Linked DNA regions of Collimonas fungivorans. The protein of the gene in region 3 interacts with the protein of the main gene of each other region in a pairwise test. Links are inferred from orthologs where the notes say so. Each region holds a gene or a part of one and is shown on either strand. Other genes may lie near its edges. The genes, in order: groL, CFter6_RS15190 and grpE.

Evidence for each region.
Region 1: the proteins of grpE (region 3) and groL interact in binary tests that used the Escherichia coli proteins (3 or more experiments, as listed by UniProt). The link is inferred for Collimonas fungivorans from one-to-one orthologs.
Region 2: the proteins of grpE (region 3) and CFter6_RS15190 interact in binary tests that used the Escherichia coli proteins (3 or more experiments, as listed by UniProt). The link is inferred for Collimonas fungivorans from one-to-one orthologs.

What each region holds. Positions count from the first base shown.
Region 1 is NZ_CP013232.1:4,771,679-4,782,849, reverse strand. What follows is about bases 4,894-7,812. They hold groL (chaperonin GroEL), read right to left. Parts: upstream 7,220-7,812; coding sequence 5,567-7,219; downstream 4,894-5,566. Other genes in these bases: groES (co-chaperone GroES), read right to left, coding at 7,320-7,613; CFter6_RS20935 (methionine ABC transporter ATP-binding protein), read right to left, coding at 4,894-5,229. Outside these bases: CFter6_RS27055 (YadA-like family protein), read left to right, coding at 1,693-2,553; CFter6_RS20945 (MetQ/NlpA family ABC transporter substrate-binding protein), read right to left, coding at 2,662-3,471; more of CFter6_RS20935, read right to left, coding at 4,180-4,893; CFter6_RS20920 (hypothetical protein), read right to left, coding at 8,074-8,685; CFter6_RS20915 (hypothetical protein), read right to left, coding at 8,731-9,477; CFter6_RS20910 (Ig-like domain-containing protein), read left to right, coding at 10,136-11,171.
Region 2 is NZ_CP013232.1:3,549,398-3,560,633, reverse strand. What follows is about bases 4,489-7,472. They hold CFter6_RS15190 (Nramp family divalent metal transporter), read left to right. Parts: upstream 4,489-5,311; coding sequence 5,312-6,634; downstream 6,635-7,472. Other genes in these bases: CFter6_RS15185 (acyl-CoA dehydrogenase), read right to left, coding at 6,631-7,472; CFter6_RS15195 (DUF4019 domain-containing protein), read right to left, coding at 4,763-5,188. In the rest of the region: CFter6_RS15220 (ABC transporter substrate-binding protein), read left to right, coding at 1-588; CFter6_RS15215 (response regulator), read left to right, coding at 589-1,302; CFter6_RS15210 (ATP-binding protein), read left to right, coding at 1,280-2,794; CFter6_RS15205 (cupin domain-containing protein), read right to left, coding at 2,812-3,444; CFter6_RS15200 (LysR substrate-binding domain-containing protein), read right to left, coding at 3,457-4,359; more of CFter6_RS15185, read right to left, coding at 7,473-7,818; CFter6_RS15180 (maltoporin), read left to right, coding at 8,088-9,326; CFter6_RS15175 (alkene reductase), read right to left, coding at 9,382-10,497; CFter6_RS15170 (TetR/AcrR family transcriptional regulator), read right to left, coding at 10,637-11,233. UniProt on the Escherichia coli protein: H(+)-stimulated, divalent metal cation uptake system. Involved in manganese and iron uptake. Can also transport cadmium, cobalt, zinc and to a lesser extent nickel and copper. Involved in response to reactive oxygen.
Region 3 is NZ_CP013232.1:4,946,379-4,949,231, reverse strand. It holds grpE (nucleotide exchange factor GrpE), read left to right. Parts: upstream 1-1,083; coding sequence 1,084-1,623; downstream 1,624-2,853. Other genes in the region: dnaK (molecular chaperone DnaK), read left to right, coding at 1,729-2,853; hemH (ferrochelatase), read left to right, coding at 1-587. UniProt on the Escherichia coli protein: Participates actively in the response to hyperosmotic and heat shock by preventing the aggregation of stress-denatured proteins, in association with DnaK and GrpE. It is the nucleotide exchange factor for DnaK and may function as a thermosensor.

The DNA.
Region 1 (11,171 bases), 170 kb from region 3 along the record:
TCGGCTTCTACCGGCATCAGCTCGCTCTCGACTTCGACTTCGACCGGCCTGAGCACAGCCAACAGCAGCGTGACTTCGCTGTCGACGTCAACCTCGACCGGCCTCAGCACAGCCAACAGCAATGTAGATTCCCTGTCGACTTCCACCTCGACCGGCCTGAGCACCACCAACAGCAATGTCTCGTCGCTGTCGACCTCGACTTCCACTGGCATCAGCTCGCTGTCGACCTCGACTTCGACCGGCCTGAGCAGCGCCAACAGCAGTGTGACGTCGCTGTCAACGTCGACCTCGACCGGCCTCAGCACAGCCAACAGCAATGTAGATTCCCTGTCGACTTCCACCTCGACCGGCCTGAGCACCACCAACAGCAATGTCTCGTCGCTGTCGACCTCGACTTCCACTGGCATCAGCTCGCTGTCGACCTCGACTTCGACCGGCCTGAGCACAGCCAACAGCAATGTGGATTCGCTCTCGACTTCAACCTCGACCGGCCTGAGCACAGCCAACAGCAATGTAGATTCGCTGTCGACTTCAACCTCGACTGGCCTGAGCACGACGAACAGCAATGTCACATCGCTGTCGACTTCGGCTTCCACAGGCATTACCTCACTGTCGACCTCGACGTCGACCGGCCTGAGCAGCGCCAACAGCAGCGTGACTTCGCTCTCGACTTCAACCTCGACTGGTCTCAGCACGGCCAACAGCAATGTAGATTCGCTGTCGACTTCAACCTCGACCGGCCTGAGCACAACCAACAGCAACGTTTCCTCGCTGTCGACCTCGACTTCGACCGGCATCGCCTCACTGTCGACTTCGACTTCGACCGGCCTGAGCACGGCCAACAGTAATGTGGATTCGCTGTCGACATCAACCTCGACCGGCCTGAGCACAACCAACAGCAATGTGGATTCCCTGTCGACGTCAACCTCGACCGGCTTGAGCACAACCAACAGCAACGTTTCCTCGCTGTCGACCTCGACTTCGACCGGCATCGCCTCGCTGTCGACTTCGACCTCGACCGGCCTGAGCACCACCAACAGCAACGCCAACTCACTGTCGACTTCGACTTCGACCGGCCTGAGCACCGTCAACAGCAATGTGAGCTCGCTGTCGACCGGTGTCTCCAACCTGCAGAAATCGGGCGTCGCCAATTATTTCAAGGCGGACGGCAAGCTGGATGGTTCGGACGATGCAAAGGTAAGCACCGGTTCGAATTCGGTGGCGATCGGCGCCAATTCGATCAATCAGTCAGTCCTTGGCACAAACCGCGACAATGTGGTGTCGGTCGGTTCGGTCGGCAAGGAACGGCAGATCATCAACGTCGCCGCCGGTACGGAAAACTTCGATGCGGTCAACGTCAGCCAGTTGAACTCGCTGTCGACCTCGACCTCGGCCGGCCTCGGCTCGCTGTCGACCGGCCTGAGCACCGCCAACAGCAACGTCGGTTCGCTGTCGACCTCGACTTCGACCGCCTTGTCGACCAACACCAGCAGCATCAATTCGCTGTCGACCGGCCTTTCCAGCAATACTTCAAATATCAATTCCTTGTCGACGGGATTGTCTACCACCACCAGCAACGTGAGTTCATTGTCGACCTCGGCCTCGACGGGAATTGCATCCTTGTCGACCGGCATTTCGTCCTTGTCGACAGGCTTGAGCCAGGTGGGTTCGCTGTCGACCGGCCTCAGCAATATGGCCAATGGCGCGGCTTCATTGTCGACTTCCTTGAAACCGCTGGTGGATGCATCTGCGGCAGCTAACGCCAATGGCGCCACCATCGGCGCCACCACCATAGGCGGCGCCAACAGCAACGGCAGCGTGCGCACCCGCGGCACCAGCGGCACGGCCGTCAACAATGTGAACGCCGCCACCTGTGGCAGCGTCAACGGCGTCGACGCCACCGGTTTAGGTTTGTGCGCGCAAGCGACCAAGGATGGCGCAACGGCGATCGGCTCGAACGCGCAGGCGACCGATACCAACACCACCGCAGTCGGCTTCCGTGCATTGGCTTCGCAAGCAGGTTCGGTGGCGATCGGCTACAACGCTCGCGCTACCGGCGATCCGACCGTGGCAGTCGGCAATGATGCACTGGCTTCAGGCAACGATGCGGTAGCGCTGGGCGCCGGTGCCCAGGCTACGGCGAACCGTTCGGTGGCGTTGGGCGCCTATTCGGTGGCGAACCAGGTCAATACGGTGTCGGTCGGCGCCGTCGGCAGCGAGCGCCGCATCACCAACGTTGCGCCAGGGATCAACCTGACTGACGCCGTGAATGTGTCCCAGCTGCGCGATATACAAAACCAGATTGGCGACATCAAGCGTATTGCCTACGCCGGTATCGCCATGAGCATGGCGGCGACGGGCGCGGTGATGCCGACCCTGTACGGAGGCGAAAAAGGCCTCGGCGTCGGCATCGGTTCCTACCAAGGTTACGGTGCGCTGTCCTTGCAATTCAGGGCGGTCAGCAAGAAGGGCAATAGCGCCTGGGGCATCGGCGTCAGCTCAACCGGCACCAATACCGGCCTGAGCGTCGGCTACGGCTTGCGCTGGCAATAAGTCAGGCCGTAGGGTGGGCAGGTTTTCTGCCCACGCAGAGCGTCTCTCATGCGCAAAAAAAAGCCCGCGCTGTTTATGCAGCGCGGGCTTTTGTGTTCTTGCCTTGTATTACCAGGCCGGAATCACCGAACTCTTGAACTGGTTCACGACATACTGTTTGACTTCAGGGCTGTGGTAAGCCTTGACCAGCTTGGCTACCCAAGGCTTGTCCTTGTCGGCGGCACGCACCGCGATGACATTGGCATACGGGCCTTTCGCCGCTTCGATGGCGATGCCGTCCTTGGTCGGATCCAATCCGGCGGATTCGGCATAGTTGCCGTTGATCGCGGCCGCATCCAGGTCATCCAGCGAACGCGGCAGCTGGGCCGCATCGATTTCGACGATCTTCAGTTTCTTCGGGTTGTCCACGATATCCAGCGGCGTCGCTTTCAAGCCGGCGTCCGCCTTCAGTTTCAGCACGCCTTGCGCCTGCAGCAGCAGCAGGGCGCGGCCGCCATTGGTCGGGTCGTTAGGCACGCCGACGCGGGCGCCGGTTTTCAGGTCCTTGAGCGACTTGATTTTCTTGGAATACACGCCCATCGGGAAAGTGATGGTGTAGCCGACATTCACCAGCTTATAGCCGCGGTCCTTGATCTGCGCTTCCAGGTAAGGCAAGTGCTGGTAGCTGTTGGCGTCGAGGTCGCCGGCAGCCAGCGCGGCATTGGGCTGGATGTAGTCGCTGAATTCGACCACCTGGATGACCAAGCCATCCTTGGCCGCCACTTTTTTGACGATTTCCAGGATCTGCGCATGCGGACCGCCGGTGGCGCCGATCTTGATCGGTTTGTCTTGCGCGAAGACGGCGCTGGCGGGAGCGGCGCTCAAGCCCGCGATCAGGCCCAGGCCGGTAAAGAACTGCACTAATTGACGACGATTCATTTTCTTCCTTTCAAAAATCATGGCAGGTCCGGCGCCAGCAACTGCGTGCGCAGGGTCCCGAAAAAATCAGCGATGGCTGAGGCGGCGCACCAGGATGTCGCCCAGCGTCTGCACCAGTTGCACAAATACGATCAGGATCACCACTACCAGCAGCATCACCTCAGGCAGGAAGCGCTGGTAACCGTAGCGTATCCCCAGGTCGCCGAGGCCGCCGCCGCCGATGGCGCCCGCCATCGCCGAATAACCGACCAGGCTGACGAAGGTGATCGTCAGGCCGGCGACGATGCCGGCAAAGGCTTCCGGCACCAGCACCTTGTAGACGATCTGCCAGGTAGTGGCGCCCATCGCCTGCGCCGCTTCGATCAGGCCGCGTTCGACTTCGCGCAGCGCGGTTTCCACCAGGCGCGCGATGAACGGCGCGGAAGCAATCGTCAGCGGCACGATCGCCGCCGCGGTGCCGATCGAGGTGCCGACAAAAAAGCGCGTGAATGGAATCACCGCCACCAGCAGGATGATGAACGGTGTCGAGCGCACCGCATTGACGATCAGCCCGGCGACCCGGTTGAACAGCGGATGCGGCAACACGCCGTCGCGGCCGGTCAGGTGCAGCGCGATACCCAGCGGCACGCCAAGCAGGGCGCCGAGAATGCCGGAGATGCCGACCATCATCAGGGTTTCCCGAACGACGACAAAAAAAGATCGAGCATTTCAGATGACATGGTTGAGCTCCTCTACTGTGACGCCCTGGGCTGTCAGGTAAGCCATGGCGGCCTGGATGTTTTCGCTGGTGCCGTTGGCCAGAATCGCCAGCGAGCCGAACGCCTGTCCTTGTATTTCGTCGATCTGGCCGTGCAGGATGTTGAAATCGAGATCGAACTTGCGTACTGCTTCCGACAACAGCGGCTGATCGACGCCCGAGCCTGTGAATGCAAAGCGGAACAGATGATCGGTGCCACTGCCGGCATCGCTCTGCGCCAGCCGCGCGCGCAGCCGCTGCAATACGCCTTGCGGCAGTTCCTGGGCAATCACGTCGCCGATCAAGGCGCGCGTGACTTCGTGCTTGGGCGAGCGGAACAGCTCCAGCACCTCGCCGTGCTCGATCACTTCGCCGCTTTCCATCACCGCCATGCGGTCGCAAATCATCTTGATGACTTCCATCTGGTGCGTGATCAAGACGATGGTCAAGCCCAGCTCGCGATTGATCTTGCGCAGCAGTTCCAGGATGGAACGAGTGGTTTCCGGATCGAGCGCCGAGGTGGCTTCGTCGGACAGCAAGACTTTCGGCTCATTCGCCAGCGCCCGCGCGATGCCGACACGCTGCTTCTGGCCGCCGCTGATCTGCGCCGGATAACTGTCCTTGAGCGCGGTCAGTCCGACCAGTTCCAGCAGCGGCGTGACCTTTTTAGCGATCTCGCTTTTGGACAAGCCGGCCAGCTCCAGCGGCAGCGCGATGTTGTCGTACACGGTGCGCGACGACAGCAGGTTGAAGTGCTGGAAAATCATGCCGATTTCCCGCCGCGCGCCGCGCAGCTGCTCGGCGTCGAGCGTGGTCAGGTCCTTGCCGTCGACGACGATGTTGCCGGAAGTAGGGCGGTTCAGCAGGTTGAGGCAACGCACCAGCGTGCTCTTGCCGGCGCCGCTGCGGCCGATGATGCCGAAGATTTCGCCCTTGCGGATCGACAGGCTGACGTTGCGCACCGCATCGACCGGCCCGCGCGCGCCGTTGAAGCGCTGGGTGACTGCTTTGATTTCTATCATTTCAGAATGAAAAAAGGCAGCTGATTGCATAAACATCAACAATCTCGCCGCCGTTATGTATTTTAGTAGGTGCTTATTTTATAAGCGTTTGTCAAGCATGGGAAGGAACATTTAGGCATGGCGTTATTACCGTCGTGTCTATGCAAATACAAACACCGCAGACGTAGTTAAATGGGGTCAGAGTTTTTTTCGCGTTTTTTGCGAAAATTACTCTGACCCCATTTAACGGGCTACGGAGCGCGATGTAAAAAAGCCCGCGACGGATAACCATCGCAGGCTTTTTCATAAAGCAACAACAGATGTTTCACAAAGGCCGGAAGAATGCCGGCCTTTGGAATTACATCATGCCGTCCATACCACCCATACCGCCCATGCCACCCATGCCGCCTGGCATGCCGCCAGCCGACTTGTCTTCTGGCTGTTCAGCGATCATCGCTTCAGTAGTCAGGATCAGGGAAGCAACCGAAGCGGCGTTTTGCAATGCCGAACGGGTAACCTTGGTTGGGTCCAGGATGCCCAGTGCAATCATGTCGCCATAAGTGCCGTCGGCAGCGTTGTAACCGTAGTTGCCCTTGCCAGCCAGGACTGCATTGACCACAACCGATGGCTCGTCGCCAGCGTTGAATACGATCTGGCGCAGTGGCTCTTCGATCGCGCGCAGCACGATCTTGATGCCGGCTTCCTGGTCAGGATTGTCGCCCTTCAGGTCCTTGATGTTGGCACGTGCGCGCAGGAATGCCACGCCGCCGCCTGGCACAACGCCTTCTTCAACTGCTGCACGGGTAGCGTGCAGAGCATCTTCAACGCGGGCTTTCTTTTCTTTCATTTCAACTTCGGTAGCAGCACCGACTTTGATCAGCGCAACGCCGCCGGCCAGCTTGGCGACGCGTTCTTGCAGTTTTTCACGGTCGTAGTCCGAAGAGGCTTCTTCGATCTGCGCGCGGATTTGCTTGACGCGTGCTTCGATGGTGATGGCTTCGCCGGCGCCGTCGATGATGGTGGTGTTTTCCTTGCTGATTTCGATACGCTTGGCTTGGCCCAGTTCAGCCAGGGTAGCTTTTTCCAGTGTCAGGCCGACTTCTTCAGCGATCACTTGGCCGCCGATCAGGATAGCGATGTCTTCCAGCATGGCTTTACGACGGTCGCCAAAGCCTGGCGCCTTGACAGCTGCAGTCTTCAGGATGCCGCGGATGTTGTTCACAACCAGGGTAGCCAGCGCTTCGCCTTCGACATCTTCTGCGATGATCAGCAGAGGACGGCCGGACTTGGCGACTTGTTCCAGGATCGGCAGCAGGTCACGGATGTTCGAAACTTTTTTGTCGAACAGCAGGACGAACGGGTTTTCCAGGGCAACAACTTGCTTTTCCTGGTTGTTGATGAAGTATGGCGACAGGTAGCCGCGGTCGAATTGCATGCCTTCGACGATGTCCAGTTCGTTTTCCAGCGACTTGCCGTCTTCAACGGTGATCACGCCTTCTTTGCCGACCTTGTCCATTGCCTTGGCAATGATTTCACCGATGTCGGTGTCGGAGTTAGCCGAGATCGAACCGACTTGGGCGATTTCCTTGCTGGTGGTGGTTGGCTTCGACAGGGTCTTGATTTCGGCAACGATGGCGACAACAGCTTTGTCGATACCGCGCTTCAGGTCAGTCGGGTTGAAACCGGCGGCAACATACTTGAAGCCTTCGCGCACGATGGCTTGCGCCAGCACGGTTGCAGTAGTAGTACCGTCGCCAGCGTTGTCGGAAGTCTTGGAAGCGACTTCTTTCACCAGCTGCGCGCCCATGTTTTCCAGCTTGTCTTTCAGTTCGATTTCTTTAGCGACCGAAACGCCGTCTTTAGTGACGGTAGGAGCGCCGAAGCTGCGTTCCAGGACCACGTTGCGGCCCTTAGGACCCAGGGTCACCTTGACTGCATTAGCCAGGATGTTGACGCCGTTGACGATCTTGGCGCGTGCTTCATCGCCGAAAATTACTTGTTTTGCTGCCATGTTTTATTCTCCTGAATAGGTTCAATTCGATTGGGTAGTGACCGGATCCGGTCGGAAGCGCCAGGCGCCGGCCAACCAGAGAATTCCGGCCTGGCCGGAATTACTTGGCTTCGACTACGGCAAACAGGTCTTCTTCGCGCATTACCAGCAGTTCATTGCCGTCGATCTTGACAGCCTGGCCGGAGTATTTGCCGAACAGAACGCGGTCGCCAACCTTGACTGCCAGCGCACGGACATTGCCGTTTTCCAGAATCTTGCCGTTACCGACGGCCAGGACTTCACCTTGATCCGGCTTTTCGGCAGCTGCGTCTGGCAGCACGATGCCGGATGCAGTTTTAGTTTCCTGGTCGAGACGCTTGACGATGACGCGATCGTGCAAAGGACGAAGATTCATATGTGACTCCTTGAGATTCAACAGGTTATTTGTATTTGCAGCAACATCGCAGCAAAGTGGACTGACCGCTCTGCTTTGCTATATGAATGCGCCGCACAGTGACTAGGTCGAGGAGATTGTTAGCACTCTCTCCTAACGAGTGCTAAGTATAGGGACGCTCTGTCGATTTTTCAAGCCCGCATTCGAGTTCGCCGGATAATCTTCAGGCGTAGGGGGGATTAAACGTCTTTTTGCAATCGTCGCCGATCGAATGTTTCTTTTTGACAATGCAAATAATTCGACTCTGACCCTAATTATTCTATCCCCGAGATGGAAGGCGTGAACGCCAACTGATATAGGGTGGGCACCCTGTGCCCACGCGGGAGCGCGCCAATTCAGCGTGGGCAGAAAAACCTGCCCACCCTACGGCCTTGCAAATCGAGTGGAGCTCGTAGATGCGAGTTTGTGCAATCCATGTTGTTCAATTTCCTAAAACCGGCACACTGAATGTCGTTCTCTTACCGTCGACCGTAAAGCGATGCAGCAACGGCCGCTGCCGGTTTTTATCCGGGAAACGGGTCTTCAGTTCGACCTGGTGGCCGTCGGCAGTGGTGAAGCGGTTGCCCGCAATTTCAGAGAAGCCAAGCCGCCCGGCGATGACCGGCGCGGAAAACGGGATGTCGTCAGCGTCTTTCCTGCGTCCCTTCAGCAGCAGCATCTTGTCGTTCCAGATTTCACGCTTGGCGAGCTTCGCTTCATACATGTACGGCAGGCCGCGGATCTGTGAAAAACGCTGCACGAAATCGTGATCGCTGCTGAATTTCTTCTCGATCTCGGTGACCGAAAGCGGATTTGTATCTTGCACTTCAAGGCAGCAAAACGCGTCGATCTCGCCGCCGAAATCCTTGAGCGCTGTGAACACCGTGGGCGCGGCCAGCTTCCGGTCGGTGAAGATGAAATGCCGGTGCGAGATCAATTGCAAGGTGTGGTCATCGACCACCAGCACGTCCTCCCATAATCCAGCCGCCGGGGCTGCCGCAAACAGCGGCGTCATCGGCACTGCCAGGAAAAACAACGCAAACACTATTTTCATGAAATGGCCTTATTGGTGGGGTGGGCACGGGTATCCACCCTACGACTAATTTCCATCGACCGACCAGTGCACGCTATCCTCGGGCCCGTACCAGATGACGCCGTAGGAAGCGCCGACCGATTTCAGGTCGATGAAGTTTTGTACGGTCCTGGTTTTTTTCTGGGCGTCGACAATGGTTTTGCCGGCATAGCCGGTAATCACCATGTCGATCGCCTGCGAAAAATTATGCGCCGAGCGGCCCGGCCTGCTGACCGGCACCGAACTGATGCCGTAGCCGCTCACCATGTCGCGCGCCGCTGACTTCGCTTGCGCCAGGTTCGCCTTGAGCTTGTCCCGGTCCCGGTGCGACCAGTCGATATTGACCCCGCGCCAGGCCGGCACGGAAGCAGGGCGCTCCTTGTCGCGCGCAATTTGCAGCGAGTAATGCATCAGGTAGGAACGCTCTTGCGGACGGTAGGTGGTGGTAATGACGACGCGCATGCCGGCCTGCTCCAGCGCCGCAATGAACCGTTTCACGTTGCTCCGGAACGGCTCGGCCAGGTCTTCGACGCGGAGGCTCGGCATGAAGCGCAAGCACCACGGCCTGCCGCTGGGTTCGAGCAGCATCGGCGGCGCAGACGTCGAGGGTGTCGATGACGTGTCGCTTCCTTTGCCGGCAGCGGCCCTTGCCTTTTGCTCCTCGATGTACTGCATGATCTGGGCCGGAGTAAGTTGTGAAGGGTCGCGCGCGGACAGGTTCGATGCGAATGCGCACGGCGCAGGAGCGGCCGCTGCCAGAAGCAGGGCGGCCATTACGCGGACAGGTTTGCTTCGAACGTATTCGAATAATCGATAAAAACCGAAATGGCGCATGATTTTTGTTGTTTTCAGACGTCAGCTTGCTTCTATTCTATGCTCCCCGGCATCAATGTGGTGGATCAGGGGTTTGCGAATCAGGCATCAATCGAAATGTCATATCGTGGCTGCCGGGGAATTTTTGTGACATGGATTTAACAATGTTTTGCACAGTTTCTTCTCGTTGTAAATACCTGAATCAGCAATGACACAGCCGCTCTTCAGCAATAGAACCGTCGATTTTCCCGGCCGTGGCTATCGCCGCGATAGCCGTCTCATAGGCAGATACTGGCTGCCAGCGCAATCGCGCTAAAACGACGGTCCGACAGCGCTCGGATTTGTCCTACATTTTTCACGGATTTATCCCCATTCGAAGTCAATCCGAGCCTACAGACCGCAAGTTGTCTCATCTCTAAAATCCGCTCTACGTCGAAGCTCGGCAACCACGAAAGATGTCTTTCACGGCCGGGTTTTACTGCGCATGGGGTGTAGCTGATTTTTATCGGACACGCCGGCACGCGCAAGACCGCAGTCTCAAGCGGCACAACCGCGTTGTGGCGTACCGTCGCTACCACCGTTCACATTAAGCAATTCAGTCTTTTAAGGAATTATTATCATGGCAGCAAGCGCAGTTAAAGTAATCGTGGTCGATGGCAAGGAAATCACGCAGAGCGTGGACCTCCGCACGACCAAGCAAGGTTCCGCCACCAAGGTGAAAGCCATCAAGGGCGGCAAATTCATCCTGGCCGATGCCGACACCGGCGCAGCCCCGGAAAACATCACCGTACACCGCGTCGGCAACGACCTGCACGTGTCCCTGGAAGGCACCGGTTACGAAGATCCTGAGCTGATCATCGAAGGTTTCTACAGCGCAGACGGGCAGGGCGAAGAGCTGGTCGGCGTGGCCGAAGACGGCGCATATTACGAATACATCGCTTCCGATGCGGAAGCTAACCATGAAGCCGGCATGCTGGGCGAAGGCGTGAGTTCCCCGCTGGTGCTCGGCCGCAACCCGCTGGTCGGCTTCGGCAGCGGCCTGGTGCCTGCCGCCGGCATGAGCTGGCTTGGCCTTGGCCTGTTCGGCCTGGGCGCGCTGGGCCTGATCGGCGCGGCGCTTGCTGGCGATAACGGCGGCAACCCAGGCAATCCCGGCGACGGCGGCAACCCAGGCAATCCTGGCGACGGCAAGCTGACCATCGGCGATATCACCGACAACGTCGGCACCACCACCGGCTCGATTCCTCCGGGCGGCAGCACTGACGACAACACCCCAACCATCATCGGCGACGGCGGCACCCCGGGTAAAGTCATCACCATCATCGACAACGGCAAGCCGATCGGCTCGACCATCGTCGACGACGACGGCAAGTGGACATTTACCCCTGACAACCCGCTGGACGACGGCCCGCATGAGATCGTCGTGATCGAAGACGGCAAACCGCCATCGGACGGCCGCGACATCATCATCGACACGGTCGCGCCAGCCCAGGTCCTGATCGAATCGGCCTTGGACGACGCCGGCAGCAGCACTGGCTTCCTCGACAACGGCGCCATGACCGACGACAAGACCCCGACCCTGAGCGGCAAGGCTGAAGCCGGTTCGCTGGTCAAGCTGTACGCCGACGGCAACGAGGTTGGCAGCATTGTCGCCG
Region 2 (11,236 bases), 1.4 Mb from region 3 along the record:
GCCTTGAAGCGCTTGCGGGCGCTCAAGGAGTGGATGCCGCAGCCGCTCAGGGAACGGCCGTGGCCGGACATGACCCGCCAGCTGGCTGACGGCGATGCCGCCATGTTCGTCATGGGCGATTGGGCCAAGGGGGAGTTGCTGGCCTGGGGCTTGAACACCGACCAGGATTTTTCTTGTGCGGCGGTGCCGGGCACGGCAGACTACCATCTATATAGTGTCGATACCCTGGCCATGTTCGCCGGCGACTATTCGCACCAGCCGGCGCAGGAAAAGCTGGCCCAGCTGATCATGTCGCAGCCGGTGCAAAGCGCTTACAATCAGGTCAAGGGTGCAATCTCGGTATGGCGTTCGCCGGATTTGTCGAAAATGGATAGCTGCGCACGCGCCTCATGGAGCGCGTTCAGCAAGGGCAGCGCGTTCCAGGCGCCGAGCCTGGTGCACCGCATGGCCGCCGACGAAACCGCGAAAGACGCCATCGTGGCTGAAGTACACCGTTATTTTGTGGATGACAAGATGGGCGAGAGCGATGTCCAGCGCAAGCTGGCGAGCATTGCACGATCTCTGTCGAAGACAGGAAAGCAGGAATAGTTGATGCGTAAGATATTGATCGTCGACGACGACCAGAAAACCAGGACGCTGCTGAAAGCCTACCTGGAAAAGAACCAGTACGAAGTGCGCCTGGCGCATAACGGCGAGGCGTTCCTGGCTGAGTTCCAGCGCTACGCCGAGGAACTGTCGCTGGTGATCCTGGACGTGATGCTGCCGGATACCGACGGCTTCGCCTTGTGCAAGACGGTCCGGCGCAAATCCAACGTACCGATCATCATGCTCACCGCCAGTTCCGACGAAACCGACCGCGTGGTCGGCCTCGAGCTGGGCGCCGACGACTATATCGCCAAGCCTTACAGTCCGCGTGAGCTGCTGGCGCGCATCAAGGCCATCCATCGCCGTACCGGCATCGACAGCGCGGTGGCGCCGCGCTACTACCGCTTTGTCGGCTTCACGCTGGACACGGTGGAGCGCACCCTGAGCGATCCGGATGGCCAGCCGGTGGCGCTCACCGGTCTCGATTACCAGTTGCTGAAATATTTTGTCGAACACCCGGGCGATGTGCTCGACCGCGGCGTCCTGTGCGAGGAAACCCGCGGCCGCGATGTCGGGCCGCTGGACCGTTCGCTGGATGTGCAGATCAGCAAACTGCGCCTGCGCCTGAACGACGGCGGCAAGGACCCGCACCTGATCAAGACGGTGCGCGGCGCCGGTTACGTATTTTCTGCCGATGTGGCCGCTGCGCAAGTCTGAAGCCGTGCCCGAGCGTAGCTGGTCGGCATGGTATAGCCGGCTGCTGTCCTGGCTGTTGCCGCATACGCTGCTGGGCCGCCTGTCGGTGGTGATGGTATTCGGCGTGCTGGTGACCCAGCTGGCCGGCGGCCTGATCTGGTCCGCGCAATTGCGCAGCAAGGCCGAGGTCGAAACCAAGACAGCGGCGCAGCACCTGGCGCACAGCGCAGCCAGCGCAGTCCGTTTTTTCATGAGCTTGCCGGCGAATTACCGGCCTATCCTGATCCAGCAGCTGCGCGAGATGGGCGGCACCCGGTTTTTTGTGAATACCAACGACGGCCCGGTGACCATCCACAAGATTGCCAACAATGCCCTGGCCAACATGGCGCTGGCCGATATCGGCGCCACACTGAAAACCGACCTGCCGTTCCTGCCCGGTTTCCGCCTGGCGTTTGCCTGGCCCGACGACCTGATGGTGTCGCCGCAAGGTTTGCAGGTTGCCGACCTGCCGGACAGCTGGGTCCAGCATACGCTGCTGATCAAGCCCAACCCGGCGCCGGTGCTGGTGATCCAGACCGAACTCGAGCCCGGCAACTGGCTCTACCTGGCGGCGCTTATGCCGAATCCTTATTTCCTCGACAGCGATAACCCGTTGTCGCCCGAGCGCTTGTTGCTGCAGGGGCTGTCGCTGGCCACCGTGTTGCTGCTGTCGATCCTGGTGGTGCGCTGGACCACGCGGCCGCTGGCGGCGCTGTCGGATGCCGCCGAGGCGTTCGGCAAAGGCGAGGCCGCGCCCGAATTGCCGGAAACCGGCAGCCGCGAATTCATCAAGACCGCGCGCGCGTTCCGCGCCATGCGCGAACGCATCAAGCGTTACCTGGATGACCGCGAGCGCCTGTTCGTCTCGATCTCGCACGATTTGCGCACGCCGATCACGCGCCTCAAGCTGCGCACCGAACTGCTGGACGACGAGCATCTGCGCAGCGAATTCCACGAGGACCTGGACGAACTCGACATGATGGTGAAGGGCGCCTTGCAGTCGGTCAAGGACAGCGATATCCATGAAAACCGCACCGAGGTAAAACTCGATGCCCTGATCCTGCGCATGATCCGCGACGCCCGCATGGCGGGGCACGAAGTGGCGTTTGCCGAATCGGGCCTGACGGTGATGGCCAAGCCGCTGGCGCTCAAGCGCGCCATCGGCAACCTGTTCGACAATGCGCTGCACTATGGCCAGAAGGTGGAAATCTCGGTCGCCGGCCTGATCAATGAGGCCGGCAGCAATATCCAGATCCAGATCCGCGATCATGGCCCTGGAGTGCCGGAAGAAGCTTTGCACAGCCTGTTCGAGCCGTATACCCGGCTGGAGCATGGTCGCGACCAGAATGCCGGCGGCATGGGACTCGGACTGGGCATTGCGCGCAATATCGTGCAGGCGCATGGCGGCGAGCTGCATTTGCGCAATCACGCCGAAGGCGGCCTGGTGGCCACGATCGTTTTACCTGCCGATTAGAACTGGCCAGGGCGGCTTTAAGCGGCCTTCGGTGAAAGCCTATCGATGATTTTTTTGTGCCCAGGATTCTTGCCGTGAAATGCGGCCAGGTTTTCCTGGTCGATGATCTTGAATTTCGCAAACTCGAACGGCCCTCTGCATTCGCAAGTGACGAGTCCGTACTCTCCGCTCGGATAGGCGCCGAACCAGTCGCCGAAATCCTGGTTTTTTTCTATGACGACGTCATTTTCATAAGTCACTGCTTCTTCGGACTTCCACAGTCCGTCGGCATCTATTTTCGGGATCAATAAAGAATCCCCTGAGATCAGCCTGAATCTCTCTTGCGTGTCTTTCAGGCTGTGCCAGCTGGAGATGGCTTGCTCGGGCAGCAGGTAAAAAATGACGGTGCAAGCGCCGGTCCGTATGAATTCGCGATAGAAGCCGCCTTCCGGGTGGGGTTCCAGCGCAAGTCCGGACTCGATATGTTTTGCATCCAGGCGATGGTTTCCAGGCAGCGCCTGGAGTTTTCCGACGTATGTTTCTATATTCGATTTTTCTATAAGCAATCTGCTTTTTTCAGCCGAGCCGGTTTGCGCGGCCGCTGAAATGAGCTCTTCCAATTCGCCAAGGTAGCCGCTTAAATTTTCAATCAGTCTTTCAGGTGAATACATTCTTGTTCCTTTTTACAGGCCGAAGTTATAGTTTTTCGCAACGTGGAGAGCGGCTTCGCGCAGGTCGTGGGCGAGTTCGGAGCGGATGCCGCCGCTGGGGTAGGCCAGCACGTATTTATAGTTGATGTCGGCCTTGAATGGCCGCGTGACGACGCCGTGCGGACGCCAGATCTTGGCTGCAAACGGCTCCACGATGGCGACGCCGAAACCGTTGGCGACCATGGCGTAGCGAGTATGCGAGGTATGCGTCTGGATGGTGTAGTTGGGGCGGATCGCAGCCGAGTTCAGCGTCGACAATTCGCGGTCATAGGATTGCGCGCTGTTGGGCATCCAGCCGATCACGTTTTCGCCGTCCAGGTCTTCCGGCAGGATGATTTCCTTCTGCGCCAGCGGATGGGTCGCCAGCATCGCGCACAGCACGGTGGCTTCCATGATCGGCTCGACTTCGATGCCGGCGAACGGCGGAAACGCCAGGCTCAGCGCCATGTCGACCTTGAGGTCTTGCAGGCTGACCAGAATTTCCGGTACGGTGCAGCTGTCGATCTTGACCGAGACATCGGGATGCTGCTTGAAGAAGCGTTGCAGCACTTCCGGCAGCAAGGTGGTGGACAGCACCGGCAGGCAGGCGACAGTCAAGCCTTCGGGGGCTTCATGGCGGATATTGCCCGCCACTTGCATCAGCCGCTCCAGCCCCAGGAAATTTTCTTCGACTGCCTTGTAAAAACGCACGCCGGCATTGGTCGGCTCGAGGCGACCTTTGGCGCGGTTGAACAGGCGGAAACCGAGGTCGGCCTCTAGATCGGCGATCAGGCGGCTGATTGCCGGCTGGGTCACATGCATGCGGCGGGCCGCAGAGACGCTGGTGCCGGAAATCATCAGTGAGCGGAAAGCCTCGATTTGTCTGAAACGGATCATGATTTTATGTCAATGCAGGGGGTGGTTGTAACGCTCTATAACAAACTGCTATGGCGCATACAAATTTGTGAGTGGACATGATATTCCATTCTTGTGACACTGTCTGCACTGGATATATTGTTATCGGCATAGCCAACAATTGCCAACGATAGCCACACCGATTTTACATTGAACGATGTTTCAATGAGCGCAGCGACAGACCTGTTCTGCCGCTGCGCAAAACGTTTTCTGGTTATGCTCCAGATTTGCCCACAAGGCGCCCTGTTTTAAGAGATTTCGAGGCCCTCACAAGGTGGCTTTCGGATCCTGGGGTCAAGCTAGGCCGCCATGGCCGCAACTCTGCCGATCAGCATTCCCTGCTTCCTTCCCGCCGCATCCCGCACCGTGTTTCTTTTTGCTGCCGTCAGCGAATGAAATAACCCGAGACTTTCCAGCTGCCGTCTTTTTCACGCATGGGCGTGATGGTTTCCGTCGCCGATTTTTTGTTTTCGAATTGCGTCTCGTACTGGATCACCACATATTCGCCATCGGGTGCGCCGGGCAGGGTGGTTGCATACTCTGTGCTTTTCAGCTCACGCATTTTTACCAGGCCGAGCGGCGCCCGTAATGAACGGATCCCGGTTTCCCATGTGTTTTTTGCGATGCCGGTCTTGAAGAATGTACCTGCGCGTTCCCAGCTTTCACCGTATTTGCCGGCGTCGGTCAGCATCATCCAGGTTTTGGCTGCGGTTTCGGCTTGCTGGATGAGCTCGGCTTGCGGGTCTGCAGCGAAGGAGGGCGTGGCAGCGGCCAGCAATGCGACGGTGACCAGCGTCAGTATGGTTTTCATTTTCCTAGCCCCCGGATGAACTGCTGCCATATTGGAAAGTACGCTCAAATCATAGGGGTTGCAGCGGACATACGCAATGCCCGTGACAATATAGAATTGGGGCAACTCTATCAGGAAGCCTACATGTATCGTTTGCCGACCACTGCCACTGCACCGTTTTGCCCTTCCGAAGTTGCCGGCACCGTCTCAGTGCCGAGCAGCGGTCCGTTCTGGAAAAAAATCCTCAGGTTCGTCGGCCCCGGCTTGCTGGTCTCGGTCGGCTACATGGATCCCGGCAACTGGGCCACCTCGATCCAGGCCGGCTCGCAGTTCGGTTACCAGCTGCTGTTCGTGGTGCTGGCGTCCAGCCTGGCGGCAATCGTCTTGCAATGCCTTAGCATGCGCCTGGGCATCGCTACCAACAAGGACCTGGCGGTGCATTCGCGCGAGAACTACAGCCCGCGCGTCAGCATGGGCATGTGGTTTTTCGCGGAGATTTCCATCATCGCCTGCGACCTGGCGGAGGTATTGGGGTGCGCGCTGGCGTTCAAGCTGCTGCTTGGCGTCTCGCTGCCGGCCGGCGTGCTCCTGACCGCGTTCGATACGGTGCTGGTGCTGGGTTTGAAAGGCAAGGGCTTCCGCCAGATCGAAGCCATCATCCTTGGCCTGGTGATCACGATCGCGGTCTGCCTGTTCGCCGAGCTGGTGTTCCTGAAGCCGGACTGGCACGCGGTGGCCGCCGGCATGCTGCCATCCTTGAGCGCGCTGTCGAGCCGGGAGCCGCTGTACCTGGCGATCGGCATCCTCGGCGCCACCGTGATGCCGCACAACCTCTACCTGCATTCATCGATAGTGCAAACGCGGGTGGTGGAAAAGAACGACAGCAGCCGGCGCCAGGCGATACAGCTGTCGCGGCTCGACACCATCGTTTCGCTGCTGCTGGCGCTGCTGATCAACGGCGCCATCCTGGTGCTGGCGGCGAGCGCGTTTCATGCTACCGGAAATACTTCGGTGGTCGATATCGACCAGGCGTATCACCTGCTAGATCCGATTACCGGCAGCGCCGCCGCCGGCATCCTGTTCGGCCTGGCGCTGCTGGCCTCGGGACAGAGCTCGACTTTCACCGGTACCATCGCCGGCCAGGTCATCATGGAAGGTTTTCTCAACCTCAGGATCCCGTGCTGGCAGCGGCGCCTGCTGACGCGCGGCCTGGCCCTGGTGCCGGCGCTGATCGGCGTGCTGACCTGGGGCGAGCATTCGGTGGGGCGCCTGCTGGTGCTCAGCCAGGTGGTGCTGAGCCTGCAGCTGCCATTCGCCATGTATCCGCTGATCCGCCTCACCAGCCGGCGCGACGTGATGGGCGTGTTCGCTAATTCGTGGCTGACGGCGGCGGTGTCCTGGCTGTTGTTCGTGCTGATTTCGGCGGCGAATATCTGGCTGGTGCTGCAGGTGTTCGGCGTCGGCTAGCTGGCGAACGCCGGGATGCCGGTCTGCGCCCGTCCCAGGATCAGCGCGTGCACGTCATGCGTTCCTTCGTAGGTATTCACCACCTCCAGGTTGACCAGGTGGCGGATCACGCCAAACTCGTCGGAAATGCCGTTGCCGCCCAACATGTCGCGCGCAACGCGGGCGATGTCGAGCGCCTTGCCGCAGGAGTTGCGTTTCATGATGGAAGTGATTTCCACCGAGGCGCTGCCGTCGTCTTTCATGCGGCCCAGCCGCAGGCAACCCTGCAGCGCCATGGTGATTTCGGTTTGCATGTTCACCAGCTTCACCTGCACCAGCTGGTTGGCCGCCAGCGGCCGGCCGAACTGCTTGCGCTCCATGGTGTATTGGCGCGCAGCATGCCAGCAGAATTCGGCAGCGCCAAGCGCGCCCCAGGCGATGCCGTAGCGCGCCGAGTTGAGGCAGGTGAACGGGCCTTTCAGGCCGCGCACCTCGGGGAAGGCGTTTTCTTCCGGGCAGAACACCTGGTCCATCACGATCTCGCCGGTGATCGAAGTGCGCAAGCCGACCTTGCCGTGGATGACTGGGGTCGATAATCCCTTCCAGCCTTTTTCAAGGACGAAGCCGCAGATCGCGCCTTCATCGTCCTTGGCCCAGACCACGAACACGTCGGCGATCGGGCTGTTGGTGATCCACATCTTGCTGCCGGAGAGCTGGTAGCCGCCATCGACCTTGCGCGCGCGCGTGACCATGCTGCCGGGATCGGAGCCATGGTCCGGTTCGGTCAGGCCGAAGCAGCCGATCAGTTCGCCGCTGGCCAGCTGCGGCAAGTACTTTTGCCGCGTGGCTTCGCTGCCGAATTCGAAAATCGGCAGCATCACCAGCGAGCTTTGCACGCTCATCATGGAGCGGTAGCCGGAATCGATGCGTTCGATTTCGCGCGCGATCAGGCCGTAGCTGACGTAGCTCAGGCCAGCGCCGCCATACTGTTCCGGAATGGTCGCGCCGAGCAGGCCGAGCGCGCCCATTTCACGAAAAATCCCGGCGTCGGTCTGTTCATTGCGGAACGACATCAGCACCCGCGGCGCCAACTTGTCGCGCGCATAGGCGGCCGCGCTGTCGCGCACCAGGCGCTCCTCGCCGCTGAGCTGCTGCTCCAGCAAGAGCGGGTCGTCCCAATGGAAACTGGCGTGTGATGAAGGCATACGTTTTCTCCAAGATCGTTTGCTATTGCAATCTGCTTATCCGGCAGAGGGGATTGATTTACATCTCGCCGTGGAGCTCGAAAGCGGCGCAGGCTTTCGCCATATTACGGCTTTTACTTATAGTTGCATCCTTGTGCCCATTGTAACCTTGGGCATGCATGCCGCGCGTGTTCGCAGACGCGCATTCCCGCATCTCCGAATCCCCGAATCAATACGCTGCATAGGCCGGGCAGCATCATCGTCTGATAAACCTGAACCAGGAGGCATGAGTGAGGAAACAGTTATGTTGCACCATTCTATCAACGGCATTTTCCGGCATCGCCTGTGCCGGCGTCGACAGTTCCGCCGGACTTGACGGTTTCGAATTCCATGGTTACCTGCGTGCCGGTGGCGGCGCTGCAATCGGCGGCAACGGCGGTGCGCAGCCTTGTTTCCAGCTGGCGGGAGCCGCCAGCAAGTACCGGCTCGGCAACGAGTGTGAGAATTACGGCGAACTGGAAGCGCGGCAAAAACTGTTTGGCCTGGCCAACGGCATGGTCGTCAGCGCCGATGTGATGGCCAGCTTGTACAACCCCGGCAATGTGTTTCCGCATTTTAATTCCAGCACCAATGGCGCCATCCGGCTGCCTCAGGCCTACTTGCAGGCGACCAACCTGCCCGGCATGAATCCGCAGGTGCGTATATGGGCCGGCCGTATCTACTACCATCGGCACGATATTCACACGATAGATTATTATTACTGGAATCCAAGCGGCTTCGGCGCCGGCATCGACAACGTCGCCATCAACGGCTTGCAGTACAGCTATGCTTTGTTCAGGCAAGACGCGCAGTTCCAGGCCCGGCTGGCGAATCGCCACGACTTCCAGGTGGCCGGCATCCGCACCAATCGGAATGGCGAATTGCAGCTGGGTTTGTCGCTGATGCAGAAACCCGCCGGGGTGGATGGGCATGGCGGTTTTTCCTTCACCGCGCAGCACAAGCAGGACCAGCTGTTCGGCGGCTATAACAAGGTTGCCATCCAGTATGGACAGGGGGCGGGGGACACTATCAATACGGTGAACCAGGCATTCCCCGGCCACGGTTGGCGGCGCTGGCGGCTCAGTGAAAGCCTGCTATGGCAATTCACACGCAAATTCAGCGGCATGCTGGCGGCCGTATACCAGCATGAAAGCAGCCCTGGTTACAGGCAGAACTGGATTTCGCTGGGTGTTCGCCCGGTATATGCGGTCAGCGACCATTTCAAGATACAGGCCGACCTGGGGCGCGACGTCGTCAGCCCCGGCAACGGCGCAAGCCGCAGCCTTACCAAGTTCACGATCGGCCCGGCAGTGACGATGGGAAAATCTTTCTTCAGCCGTCCTGAACTCCGCCTGTTCTATACCTATGCCAAATGGAACCAGGCGGCGCAAGACGCAGCTGCCGGTGGCAGCGCCATGGCCCGCGACGGCCCGTTTGGCGGCGCAACCCATGGTTCCAGCATCGGCATGCAGCTGGAGACCTGGTGGTAAGGCAGGGAAAGCCGCGCCCGACTTTCCCGATGCCTAAGCTGCATCAGCCAACTGTTTACGCTTCGGTCAGGGCCGGGTAGTCGGTATAGCCATGCTCGCCCACGCCGCCATACAGCGGGGCATCTTCAAACGGCACGTTCAAAGGCAGGTTGTGCTGCAGGCGATGCACCAGGTCCGGATTGGTGATGAAGGCGCGGCCGAAGGCGACCAGGTCGCCGTGGCCGCTGGCGATTGCCTGGCGCGCCATCATGCGGTCGTAACCGTTGTTGACCAGCCAGGCGCCGTCGAAGCGCTGGTGCAGCGCTTCGTAATCGAACGGGGCGTTGTCGCGTGGGCCGCCGGTGTGGCCTTCTACTACGTGCAGGTAGGCCAGGTCGAATTTGTTCAACTGCTCTACGACATAGTTGAATAGCGGCTGCGGGGCGCTTTCGCTGGAATCGTTGACCGGCGACACCGGCGACAACCTGACGCCGACGCGGCCGCTGCCGATTTCGGCGGTGGTGGCGGCAACCACTTCCAGCAGCAGGCGGGCGCGATTTTCGATGCTGCCGCCGTAGTTGTCGGTGCGGTGGTTGGAGCCGTCGCGCAGGAAGCTGTCCAGCAAATAGCCGTGGGCACCGTGGATTTCAATGCCGTCGAAGCCGGCTTCCAGGGCGCGTCTCGCGGTCTGGCGGAAGTCGTCTACGACTACTGCGATTTCTGTCTGCGTGATTTCGCGTGGCACGGAAGTGTCGATGAAGCCTTCGCCCGGTACATAAGTCTTGGCGTCGGCGCGGATTGCCGAAGGCGCCAGCGGCGCCTTGCCGTCCGGCTGGAAGGAGGTATGCGACATGCGGCCGGTGTGCCAGATCTGGACCACGATGCGGCCGCCTTTTTCATGTACCGCGTCGGTGATTTTTTTCCAGGCGGCGACCTGTTCCGGCGTATGCAGGCCAGGCGTGTTGGCATAACCCTGGGCCTGGGCCGACACCTGGGTCGCTTCGGTGACGATCAGGCCGGCGCCTGCGCGCTGGGCGTAGTACTTCAGGTTCAGTTCGTTCGGCACGTTGCCTTCGCCGGCGCGGTTGCGCGTCAGCGGCGCCATCACGATGCGGTTGGATACTTCGATGTCGCCGATGCGGGCTGGCTGGAACAGGCTGTCTTCGGTGCGGATTTCTGGGGTGCGGCTCATATACATTCCTTCGTGAATAAATCGCTGTCAGGCGATTGGTGGTTTGATTTTCTGCTGAAAAAAAACTGCAATGCAGGTTGATAAGTGACCGGTCGTCTCGAATTTGTTATAAAAAATAGCTTTCATGCCTTCTGTAGTTTTACGGCAGGAAAAAATGGTCGAACATCAGGTTGACGCAGGCGCGCACCGGCGCCGTCGAGCGCTCGATTTTCATGCGCAGCATGGCGCCTTCCCAGGCGTTCCAGAAAAAATCGGTGAGTTGCTCGGCGCTCAGGTCGGTGCGTACCGAACCGTCGGCCTGGGCCTTGCGCAAGTAACTGGCGAAGCGCTTGCGCCAGCCGGCCACCACTTCCTGCAGGGTAAGGCGGCAGAGCTCGCTGGATTCCGACATTTCGGCGGCAAAATTACCCAACAGGCAACCGGCTTTCACTGCGCATTGTTCGTGGTAGCCGATGATGCGTTCGTAGGTGTAGCGCAGCGCGGCCAGCGGCTGTTCCGGTCCCTCGGCAAAATAGCCCGACCATTTGTCGGCGAAGCCGTCGGCGTAGAACGAGATGACCTCGGCGCCGAAGTCTTCCTTGCTCTTGAAATAGTTATAGAACGAACCCTTCGGCACGCCCGCGGCATCGACGATTTCCTTGATGCCGGTGCCGTTGTAGCCTTGCCCCGCGAACAGCCTGAGGCCGGTTTCGAGCAGGGTTGCGCGGGTGTTGTTGAGGACTGTGGCTTTATTCATTCC
Region 3 (2,853 bases):
GTTTCATCAAGCACTACCACGATCACGAAGCCTACATCCAGGCGCTGAAGGAGTCGGTGCTGGCTTACTGGGCGATGCACGGCACGCCGGACCAGCTGATCATGAGTTTTCACGGGGTGCCGAAGCGTACCTTGCTGCTGGGCGACCCCTATCATTGCGAATGCCAGAAAACCGCACGCCTGCTGGCGCAGCAGCTGGGGCTGGGGCCGGAGCGGTATCAGCTGACTTTCCAGTCGCGCTTCGGCAAGGCCGAATGGCTGCAGCCATACACCGCGCCGACCTTGCAAAAACTGGCGAAGCAGGGCGTCGGCCGGGTCGATGTGATGTGCCCGGGTTTCACCAGCGATTGCCTGGAGACCTTGGAAGAGATTGCGATAGAGGCGAAACAGGATTTCCTCAGGGCGGGCGGCAAGGAATTCCATTTCATTGCCTGCCTGAACCAGGCACCGGCCTGGATAACCGGCATGGCCTCGCTGGTAGAGGAGCACATGATCGGCTGGCCTACCACCGAGAGCGAGCGGGAAGAATTGATGCAGCAGGCTGAGGTGTCGCGGCAACAGGCTGTGCGCCTGGGCGCAAGCCAATAGAACAGCCTATCTGGCGTAGAAATTTTGAGTGTGAGTGCGCCGCTCCGGCAAGGCGCAACTATAATGAGCGCCCAATGCCGGGTGCATATGGGCGTTTATTGCTTGTTTTGCAAGTTGCAAAGGCGATCAGCCAAAGTCAATATAATGCGATCAGTTGCGAATAGCTGATCCAGCTTGCTGCAAGCAAAATATAAACGACCAGAAATGCGGAAATTAACGGTAGTTTCACGATATTTCCCTTTTTGTTTGTTGGGGTGAGGCAACATTCGCTTGTTGGAGTCCACACCTACAGCTTAGTTCCGATGTCGCGTTGCAGCAAACCCTGGCTGGTAAATGTTGTTTCAAATTGTTGCCAGGTTTGATGTATTCCCCCGGCAACCGGACCACGGCCTGCAGCCAAATCAGGGCGCTCATTTTTTAACCCTTGAAAAAGTAAGGGCTTAGCCTCATTTGGCTTCCTATACTTAGTAAGTTATTGATTGTTGGAGATTTTTGAATGGAACACATGGAAAATCAGAACGAACAGGCGCAAACGGAAAAGAGCCAGGTTGCCGAAGATGCAGCGGTAATTCCCGAAACGACGCTGGAAGTCCAGTTGTCGGAAGCGCAAGCCAAGATCGCCGAAATGCAGGATGCTTTCCTGCGCGCCAAGGCCGAGTCGGAAAACATCCGCCGCCGGGCCCAGGAAGATATTGCCCGCGCCCATAAATTCGCGATCGAAGGTTTTGCCGAGGCGCTGGTGCCGGTCAAGGACAACCTTGAAATGGCGCTGAAGATCGAAACGCCTTCGCTGGAATCACTCAAGGAAGGCGTGGAAATGACGCTCAAGCAGCTGTCGTCTGCCTTCGAAAGAAACCGTTTGCTGGAAATCTCGCCGGAAGTTGGAGAGAAGCTGGACCCGATGAAGCACCAGGCTATTTCGACAGTGCCGGCCGAGCAGGATGCCAATACCGTGGTGACCGTGCTGCAAAAGGGCTACACCATTGCCGATCGTCTGTTGCGGCCAGCCTTGGTCGTCGTGGCGCAAGGAAAATAGAAAAAAACGCCAGGAGCGAGCAGTTTAGCGCTTGAAAGCGCGCTTTCGCTCCCTATATTCAGACCATCCAAACATTCATCAGATATTCAGTAAAGGACATACACCATGGGTAAAATTATCGGCATTGACTTGGGCACCACCAATTCTTGCGTTTCGGTTATCGAAAACGGTCAGCCAAAAGTGATCGAAAACTCGGAAGGCGCGCGTACTACGCCTTCCATCATCGCTTATCAAGAAGACGGCGAAATCCTGGTCGGCGCTCCTGCCAAGCGCCAGGCAGTCACCAATCCGACCAACACGCTGTACGCCACCAAGCGTCTGATCGGCCGTAAGTTCGACGAAAAAGAAGTGCAGAAAGACATCGCGCTGATGCCTTACCAGATCATCAAGGCCGACAACGGCGATGCATGGGTAGGCGTGCGCGACCAGAAACTGGCGCCGCCGCAAATTTCCGCGGAAGTGCTGCGCAAGATGAAGAAGACTGCTGAAGACTACCTCGGCGAAGAAGTCACCGAAGCCGTGATCACCGTACCGGCTTACTTCAACGATGCCCAGCGCCAAGCCACCAAGGACGCCGGCCGTATCGCTGGCCTGGACGTCAAGCGCATCATCAACGAGCCGACCGCGGCTGCGCTGGCTTTCGGCCTGGACAAGGCAGAAAAGGGCGACCGCAAGATTGCGGTATATGACCTGGGCGGCGGTACATTCGACGTTTCCATCATCGAAATTGCAGATGTCGATGGCGAAAAGCAATTTGAAGTGCTGTCCACCAACGGCGATACTTTCCTCGGCGGCGAAGACTTCGACCAGCGCATCATCGATTACATCCTGGACGAGTTCAAGAAGATCAACGGCATCGACCTGAAGAAGGATGCAATCGCTCTGCAACGCATCAAGGCTTCCGCTGAGCGCGCCAAGATCGAATTGTCGTCGTCGCAACAGACCGAAATCAACGAACCGTACATCGCCATGGCGAACGGTGCACCGATCCACCTGAACCTGAAGATGACCCGCGCCAAGCTGGAATCGCTGGTGGAAGAGCTGATCGCCAAGACCATCGAGCCTTGCCGTATCGCTATCAAGGACGCCGGCGTCAAGGTTTCCGACATCGACGACATCATCCTGGTCGGCGGCATGACCCGCATGCCTAAGGTGCAGGAAAAGGTGAAGGAATTCTTCGGCAAGGAACCACGCAAGGACGTCAATCCGGATGAAGCCGTCGCCGTCGGC